Linked DNA regions of Paraglaciecola psychrophila 170. The protein of the gene in region 2 interacts with the protein of the main gene of each other region in a pairwise test. Links are inferred from orthologs where the notes say so. Each region holds a gene or a part of one and is shown on either strand. Other genes may lie near its edges. The genes, in order: dnaQ and dnaE.

What was found.
Region 1: the proteins of dnaE (region 2) and dnaQ interact in binary tests that used the Escherichia coli proteins (3 or more experiments, as listed by UniProt). The link is inferred for Paraglaciecola psychrophila 170 from one-to-one orthologs.

What each region holds. Positions count from the first base shown.
Region 1 is NC_020514.1:2,576,131-2,579,432, forward strand. Bases 107-3,082 are described here. They hold dnaQ (DNA polymerase III subunit epsilon), read left to right. Parts: upstream 107-1,228; coding sequence 1,229-1,936; downstream 1,937-3,082. Other genes in these bases: C427_RS11270 (DoxX family protein), read right to left, coding at 107-126; C427_RS11275 (VOC family protein), read left to right, coding at 212-565; rnhA (ribonuclease HI), read right to left, coding at 616-1,077; C427_RS11290 (TIGR03503 family protein), read left to right, coding at 1,961-3,082. Also shown: more of C427_RS11270, read right to left, coding at 1-106; more of C427_RS11290, read left to right, coding at 3,083-3,302. UniProt on the Escherichia coli protein: DNA polymerase III is a complex, multichain enzyme responsible for most of the replicative synthesis in bacteria. The epsilon subunit contain the editing function and is a proofreading 3'-5' exonuclease.
Region 2 is NC_020514.1:3,935,267-3,939,678, forward strand. What follows is about bases 23-4,108. They hold dnaE (DNA polymerase III subunit alpha), read right to left. Parts: upstream 3,709-4,108; coding sequence 223-3,708; downstream 23-222. Other genes in these bases: accA (acetyl-CoA carboxylase carboxyl transferase subunit alpha), read right to left, coding at 23-167; rnhB (ribonuclease HII), read right to left, coding at 3,709-4,108. Outside these bases: more of accA, read right to left, coding at 1-22; more of rnhB, read right to left, coding at 4,109-4,302; lpxB (lipid-A-disaccharide synthase), read right to left, coding at 4,317-4,412. UniProt on the Escherichia coli protein: DNA polymerase III is a complex, multichain enzyme responsible for most of the replicative synthesis in bacteria. This DNA polymerase also exhibits 3' to 5' exonuclease activity. The alpha chain is the DNA polymerase catalytic subunit.

The DNA.
Region 1 (3,302 bases), 1.4 Mb from region 2 along the record:
ATTGTGAGCAAGCATATAGTCTGTCATTGTCTGATAGCTGGTTATTTTCTGTAATCCCGGCAAAATAAAATAGATGCCCATTAACAGTCGACCTAATAACAAACAGATATTTTCAATTACGCGCATTGGTTATCCTCAAATTTAGTAAATTTTAGTGCATTATTACACTAACAACTTGCTAACATGATGCTTTAAACAAGTGGATAATACTATGAGCCAGCACCATAAAATTAATTATATTGAAATTCCAGTAAAAGCCTTGGCTTCAAGTAAAGCCTTTTTTAATCAGGTGTTTGGTTGGACATTTGTAAGCTACGGTGACGACTATGCTGCTATTTCTGGAGCTGGCATTGCAGGTGGTTTATACGTTTCTGAACATAGTGTGTCTGCTGATAAAGGCAGTGTGTTAGTTGTGTTATACAGTGATGATTTAGTTAAAAGTCAAGCCGCAATAGAAGCTGCTGGTGGCAGCATTAAAATTCCTACTTTTGAATTTCCTGGTGGACATAGGTTTCACTTTTGCGATGGAAATGACAATGAATATGCAATGTGGAATGATAAGTAGTTTGCAGCTACTTATCATTTATTAACCTGAATCTGGAGTTGAAGCATTACTCAGCCAGAAAAACCGCTATCTACTGGCATGTTTTTACCTTCAGCTGCTTTTCGAGCAAGTTGGTCACAAGCTTCATTTTCAGTGTGACCAGAATGACCCTTTACCCAAAACCAACTGACTTTGTGTTTAGCGACTTGTTCGTCTAGACGTTGCCATAAGTCGACATTTTTTACTGGATTTTTGTCTGAAGTACGCCAGCCATTTCTACGCCAATTTTTAATCCATTGGTTAATCCCATTTTTTACGTACTGGCTGTCCGTGGTTAAGTTAACAGAACACTCTTCAGTTAAAATAGCCAGTGCTTCAATAGTAGCCAGTAGCTCCATTCTGTTGTTGGTGGTATGTTTAAATCCTTGACTGAGTTCTTTGCGATGTTTGTCAAAAATCATCACCGCACCATAACCACCAGGACCAGGGTTACCTAAGCAGGAGCCATCTGTAAAAATTTCTACTTGTTTCATATTTGCCTAATTTTAAGTGTATATCTGGATAAAAATTCAGGAATTTATTGTTAAGCGCAGTATAATGTCCGAGTCGGTTAAAACCACAAAATTCTATAATTCGATTAATTTTAGAGTTCCATCAATTTTATAGTTCTATAAAGAGTCTGAAATGCGTCAAGTTGTATTAGATACCGAAACCACTGGATTAGATCCGAAACAAGGCCACCGTATTATTGAAATAGGCTGTGTGGAAATGATAAATCGTCGTCTGACGGGAAATACCTTCCACGTTTACATCAATCCTCAGCGCCTAGTCGAGCAAGAAGCGATAGGGGTCCACGGGATCACCAATGAATATCTGACAGACAAGCCTGTCTTTAAGTCGATAGCTAATGAATTTATTGATTTTATTAGTGGCGCTCAGCTGGTGATCCACAATGCACCATTTGATATTGGATTTATGGATCATGAATTTAATAGGCTGACAGGTCTGGCAGTCAAAGAGTCTGCCAAAATGTGTACTGTGCTCGACACACTAGATATGGCAAGACAGATTCATCCGGGGCAAAAGAACAACCTTGATGCATTGTGCAGGCGTTATGGCATCGATAACTCACATCGAGAGAAACACGGTGCGTTGTTAGATGCAGAGATTTTGGCTGATGTGTATCTGTTGATGACAGGTGGCCAAACTGACCTTAATTTAAGTGGTAAGGCTAGCGGTGAAGGTGGCTTGCAAGTAGAAACTATTCGTCGACTGTCTGCTCAAAGAAAACCATTAAAGGTTGTTATGGCAACGGCCGATGAATTAGAACAGCACGAAATTCGCTTGGATTTAGTGGCTGAAAAAGGTGGCGCCTGTATATGGCGTGAATAGCGACAAATAGTGAGTTGAGTAAACATGTTAAAACAGAATGTATCGGCTCTTGTTTTTTGTCTTATTGCACACGTTAGCTGGTCGGTTCAAGCTACTCCCCAAGGTCAGCAGGACAGTGAATTATCTGCAGTTAGTCAAAGTTCTGGTTCGCCTCTGACGCAATTAGGTACCGATTATCACAATGGTATCGAGTTACTGCAAAATCGTTTTAGAATCGATTTCGAAGTTGACGAAATTACTATGATATTTTTTCGTGACTTCGGCTCTGCTCCCATTGTTTTAGTGCAGCCTGATGGATCCAAAATATTTCAGTCTAGTGCCGATGGTAGCAGTGTCTTTTGGTTTGATAGCAGTACCTACGACATGATCAGCATTAAAAACCCTATGCCTGGACCATGGCAAGCGGTTGGTCAGATTTCGCCTGAAAGCCGAGTTATGGTGATCAGTGATTTAGCATTACATGCCGACCCTTTACCTAATATTATATTTTCTGGTGAAATTCTTAAAAAAACGGCCTATTTGACCAATAATGGAGTGCCCATTGATTACACTGCATTTAGAGATGTGGTTGAACTGACTATTTCATTGGCGAGTACTAATAATCCAAATTTTAATAATTTTGGTGCCAACAAAGAAATCATCGCGTTTTTTGAAGACAACGGTAAAGGTATGGATGAGTTACCTTTGGACGGGGTATTTACAGGGCAATTTAACCTTGCAATTGCCGATGGCGAATGGGTCCCTATTTTTGCTGTATCTACACCTATGTTTACCCGTGAGCAGGTTGATCCTAATATTACGCTGTTGGCCAATCCTATTAAAGTGACGTTTGAGCTGGATGGTGGGGGCGAGGGTCATCACAAACTTAAAGTGGATGCTCAACGTGAATATGTTGATATGTCGACTTTATTGATCGATGGAAAAGTTCGCTTTCCAAATGGCGATATACAGAATTTTTCTATTACAGATATGTCATCTGATGTTCGAGAGTATTTAATTGTTAGTTATGAGTATGGCGTATACCGCGTTAAATTGACTGCCTATGGAAATACCACACAAGGCAGAGAGTTTATTTTGGATGTGCCAGAATATAGCTTCTTAACAGTGGAGCCAGAGCCAGTTGTTGTAGCTGTTGAACCAAATAGTGTGGACCCATCTCTAGAGGATAATGCCAGCGTGCAGAACGCATTGCCCAAGCAAGAATTACCTTTAGTTGATGAAAAAATGTCAACTTCAACCCTTGTCTCATTGATTGTGAGTATTAATCTGTTTCTTTTAATTGTGGGTGGCGGGTTAATTTGGTGGCTTACCTTAGAAAAAAAACCTGATTTTAAATTTATGAAAAGATCTAAAAATATTGTTGTTG
Region 2 (4,412 bases):
TTTGCAAATATTTTGCGACTTAATTCGGCACTTTTTTCTCGAAGTTTAGTGATCTCTTCTTCGATATTGAGATCGAATTCTCCCCCTTGATTGACCAGCCTTAACTCTTCAATCTTCGCTTCTAATTCTGCGATAGGTTTTTCGAATTCTAAAAAATTTACACTCATTGAACACCTAATAATAATTGTTTACAGCTTTCATTTGTTTACTTATATAAACGAATTAGTGAAATTCCAAGTCAACCTGAGGTTTACCCAATAGCTGTTGTAAGTCATATATTAACTCATCTTGGGGAGAAACATACCACTGCGCGCCCAAGGTTAAATCTACTTTTACGTCTGGATGTACATAATGTATCTGAACCGGACAACTGCCACCTTGATAAGGTTGCAAAATGGTTTGCATTTTAGCTAGAGTTGATGGATTACACCAGCTTGATTCTAAATGCACTTGCAAACCTTTGGCATTTTTCTCACGGGCTTGGACTAAGTCCATAACGTCACGTGCTGATATTGTATTGCCACCAGAGAATTCATCAAAGCTGACCTGTCCACTTATTACCAATATTTTGTCTGCTTGCAGCAATTCTTCGAACTGTTCAAGCATATCAGGGAAAAACCTAACATCAATTCTGGCGCTTTTATCATCTAATGTCACTAGTGCCCAACGACGACCACGTTTATTGGTCATCACCCTAACACCCAAGACTAAACCTACAGCGTACGCGATTTGGTCTCTGTTAGTTGGCTTTAGGTCAACTAAACGACAAGGCGCATAATGTTTGATTTCACTCAGGTACTGATTAATTGGATGACCGGTTAGATATAGTCCTAACGTAGTTTTCTCACCATCTAACCAGACTTTTTCTGGCCAATGAGGTACTTCAGCAAAGGCTTGTTGTACTTGCTCAGTCTCGGTGGTCAGCAAACCAAACATATCTGATTGCCCCGATGTTTTATTCTTAGCATGTTGACCGGCTGCGGCCAATGCGTCGGGTAAAGAAGACATTAATGACGCACGATGCGGGCCTAAATTATCTAATGCTCCTGCCAAGACTAATTTTTCTAAGATGCGCTTATTAATGCGTTTAAGGTCGACTTTGGCACAAAAATCAAATAAGTCACTGAATTTTCCGGTCTCTTCCCGCGCTTCGATAATCGCTTCGATAGGGCCTTCACCTACGCCTTTTATTGCACCTATGCCGTAAACAACGCGCCCTTCTTCATCCACCGTAAACTTACGGCTACCGGCATTAACATCGGGTGGTAATATGGTCAATCCCATGCGGTTACATTCATCAACCAGGGTCACAATTTTGTCTGAGTTATCCATATCCGCTGACATAACAGCAGCCATAAACTCAGCAGGATAATGAGTTTTAAGCCATAACGTTTGGTAAGACACTAAGGCGTAAGCTGCGGAGTGGGATTTGTTAAAACCATATCCAGCAAACTTTTCAACTAGGTCAAATATTTTAATCGCTAGAGTAGGATCAATGCCGTTTTCTTTGGCTCCAGTCTCGAATGACTCGCGCTGTTTCTCCATTTCCTCTAGGTTTTTCTTACCCATAGCACGGCGTAATAAATCTGCGCCACCCAAGCTATAACCCGACATGACCTGAGCAATCTGCATGACCTGCTCTTGATACAGGATAATGCCGTAGGTTGGTTGTAAGATTTCTTTTAAACATTCGTGTTGATATTCTGCATCAGGGTAAGAAACTTCTTCACGGCCATGCTTACGATCGATAAAGTTTTCAACCATGCCGGATTGTAATGGACCAGGCCTGAACAGTGCCACAAGTGCAATGATATCTTCAAATGAATCTGGTTTAAGGCGTTTAATCAACTCTTTCATACCACGGGATTCAAGCTGGAATACCGCTGTGGTTTCTGCATTTTGCAGTACCCTAAAACATTTTGCATCGACCAGAGGGATGGCAGCGATATCGACATCAATGCCTTTGCCCTCTTTGATCATATCAGTCGCCCACTGAATAATGGTCAGGGTACGTAATCCCAAGAAATCAAACTTAACCAGCCCTGCAGTCTCAACATCGTTTTTATCGAACTGAGTAACTGGGTTTTTACCTTCATCATCACAGTAAAGTGGTGCAAAATCGGTAATCAATGTGGGGGCAATCACTACGCCACCGGCATGTTTACCTGCGTTACGCGTGCAACCTTCCAGAATACGACACATGTCGATCAGCTCTTTGACATCTTCGTCTTGGCTGTATAACTCAGGTAAGCGCGGCTCTTCAAGAAAAGCTTTTTCTAACGTCATACCCGGAGTGGGTGGGATAAGTTTAGAGATCCTATCAACAAAACCATAAGGGTGCCCCAACACACGGCCCACATCGCGCACTACGGCTTTTGCCGCCATAGTACCGAAAGTAATGATTTGTGATACGGCATCGCGGCCATACATTTCGGCCACGTGATCAATTACCTCATCACGTCTGTCCATACAAAAATCGACATCGAAATCAGGCATAGATACCCGTTCAGGGTTTAAGAAACGTTCGAATAACAAGTCATATTCAAGTGGATCGAGGTCGGTGATATCCAGTGCATATGCCACTAATGAGCCAGCACCTGACCCTCGACCGGGGCCAACAGGAATATTATTGTCCTTACTCCATTGAATAAACTCCATCACGATCAAGAAATAACCGGGAAAACCCATTTGGTTGATAACCACAAGTTCAATGTCTAAGCGTTCATCATACTCAGGGCGTTTTTCTAAACGCACTTGCTCATCAGGAAACAAAAATGCCAGACGTCTTTCAAGACCTTCTTTGGAGACCTTGACTAAAAAGTCTTTGATATCCATTCCATCAGTCGGGAAATCAGGCAAAAAGTAGGTGCCAAGTTGAACTGTGACATTACAACGTTTGGCAATTTCTACTGTATTTTGAACGGCTTCTGGAATATCAGCAAATAGCTCTGACATTTCTTCAGAGGTACGTAAATATTGCTGTTCGGAGTATTCCTTAGGTCTGCGAGGATCGTTTAAAGTGAAACCATCATGGATAGCCACACGAATTTCGTGGGCATCAAAATATTGTCTATCCACAAAACAGACTTCGTTTGTAGCAACCACAGGCAAATCATATTGCTGCGCCCAATTTACAGCACTATGAATATAGTCTTCTTCTCCGTCCCTACCGGTGCGGGTTAATTCCAAATAAAACCGGTTAGGGAAGTGGTGTTGATAGAATTGAGTCACATTATGTGCAATATCCATATTGCCCTTAGTCAGCAACATACCTAAATCGCCTGCTTTGCCCCCTGATATTATAATCACGCCTTGGCTGTGCTCTACTAACCAATCTTTGTCAATAACTGCCCGGTCTTTAACACTGCCGCGTAAATACGCTTTGGAGACTAACAGTGTAATGTTTTTGTAGCCTTTGTTGTCCATAGCTAATAACGTTAGACGAAACAAAGTGCCTACTAACTCGTCGCTTTGCACCCAAAAATCCACGCCAATAATAGGTTTGATACCGTTAGCATGAGCTTGGCTATAAAATTTAACCAACCCACACATGTTCATTTGGTCGGTGATAGCAACGGCAGGCATACCCAGTTCTTTGACATGGGCGATAAGCGGTTTAACCTTGTTTAACCCATCCAACATGGAGTAATCGCTATGCACACGTAGATGTACAAAATTGACGGGGGTGGCTTGTAATTGTTGTGTCATTTAAGAACCTGCTAACTGGCCATCGCGCATAGCAAGAGATTGCTGCACTGGCTTAAAACTCATGCGATATTGAGGCAGTGGTCCAAACTCAGCGAGCTTAGCCAAATGAAATGGCGTGGGATAACCTTTATGTTTAGCAAAACCATATTCTGGGTGTTGTTGATCCAGCACTAACATTTCTTTATCACGTGTTACTTTTGCAATAATCGAAGCCGCTGATATTGCTGCAATTAAACCATCACCTTTAACAATGGCCTCACTAGAGTAATCCCACTTTGGACAACGGTTGCCATCAACCATCACATGAGTCGGTTGAATTGCTAATCCTTGTACCGCTCTAGTCATGGCAAGCATAGTGGCTTGTAAGATATTAAGCTGGTCAATTTCTTGGGGACTGGCTCGGCCTATTGACCAAGCTAAGGCATATTGCTTAATTTCAGCAGCTAAAACATCACGTTTTTTTTCAGATAGTTTTTTTGAATCGGCTAATCCAACAATTGTATATTGGGGATCTAGGATAACTGCAGCAGTGACCACGTCACCGACTAAAGGTCCTCGTCCGACTTCATCAACGCCTGCAATCAACTGAATCATTTCTTTAAATTGGCTCATGGCTGTTGCTCAATCAAGTTAGCCACAGCAGCGGCAGATTGCACGTCTGCGTCTTTTTTAAGTGATTCATGTAAAGCTTCAAATTTTGTTAT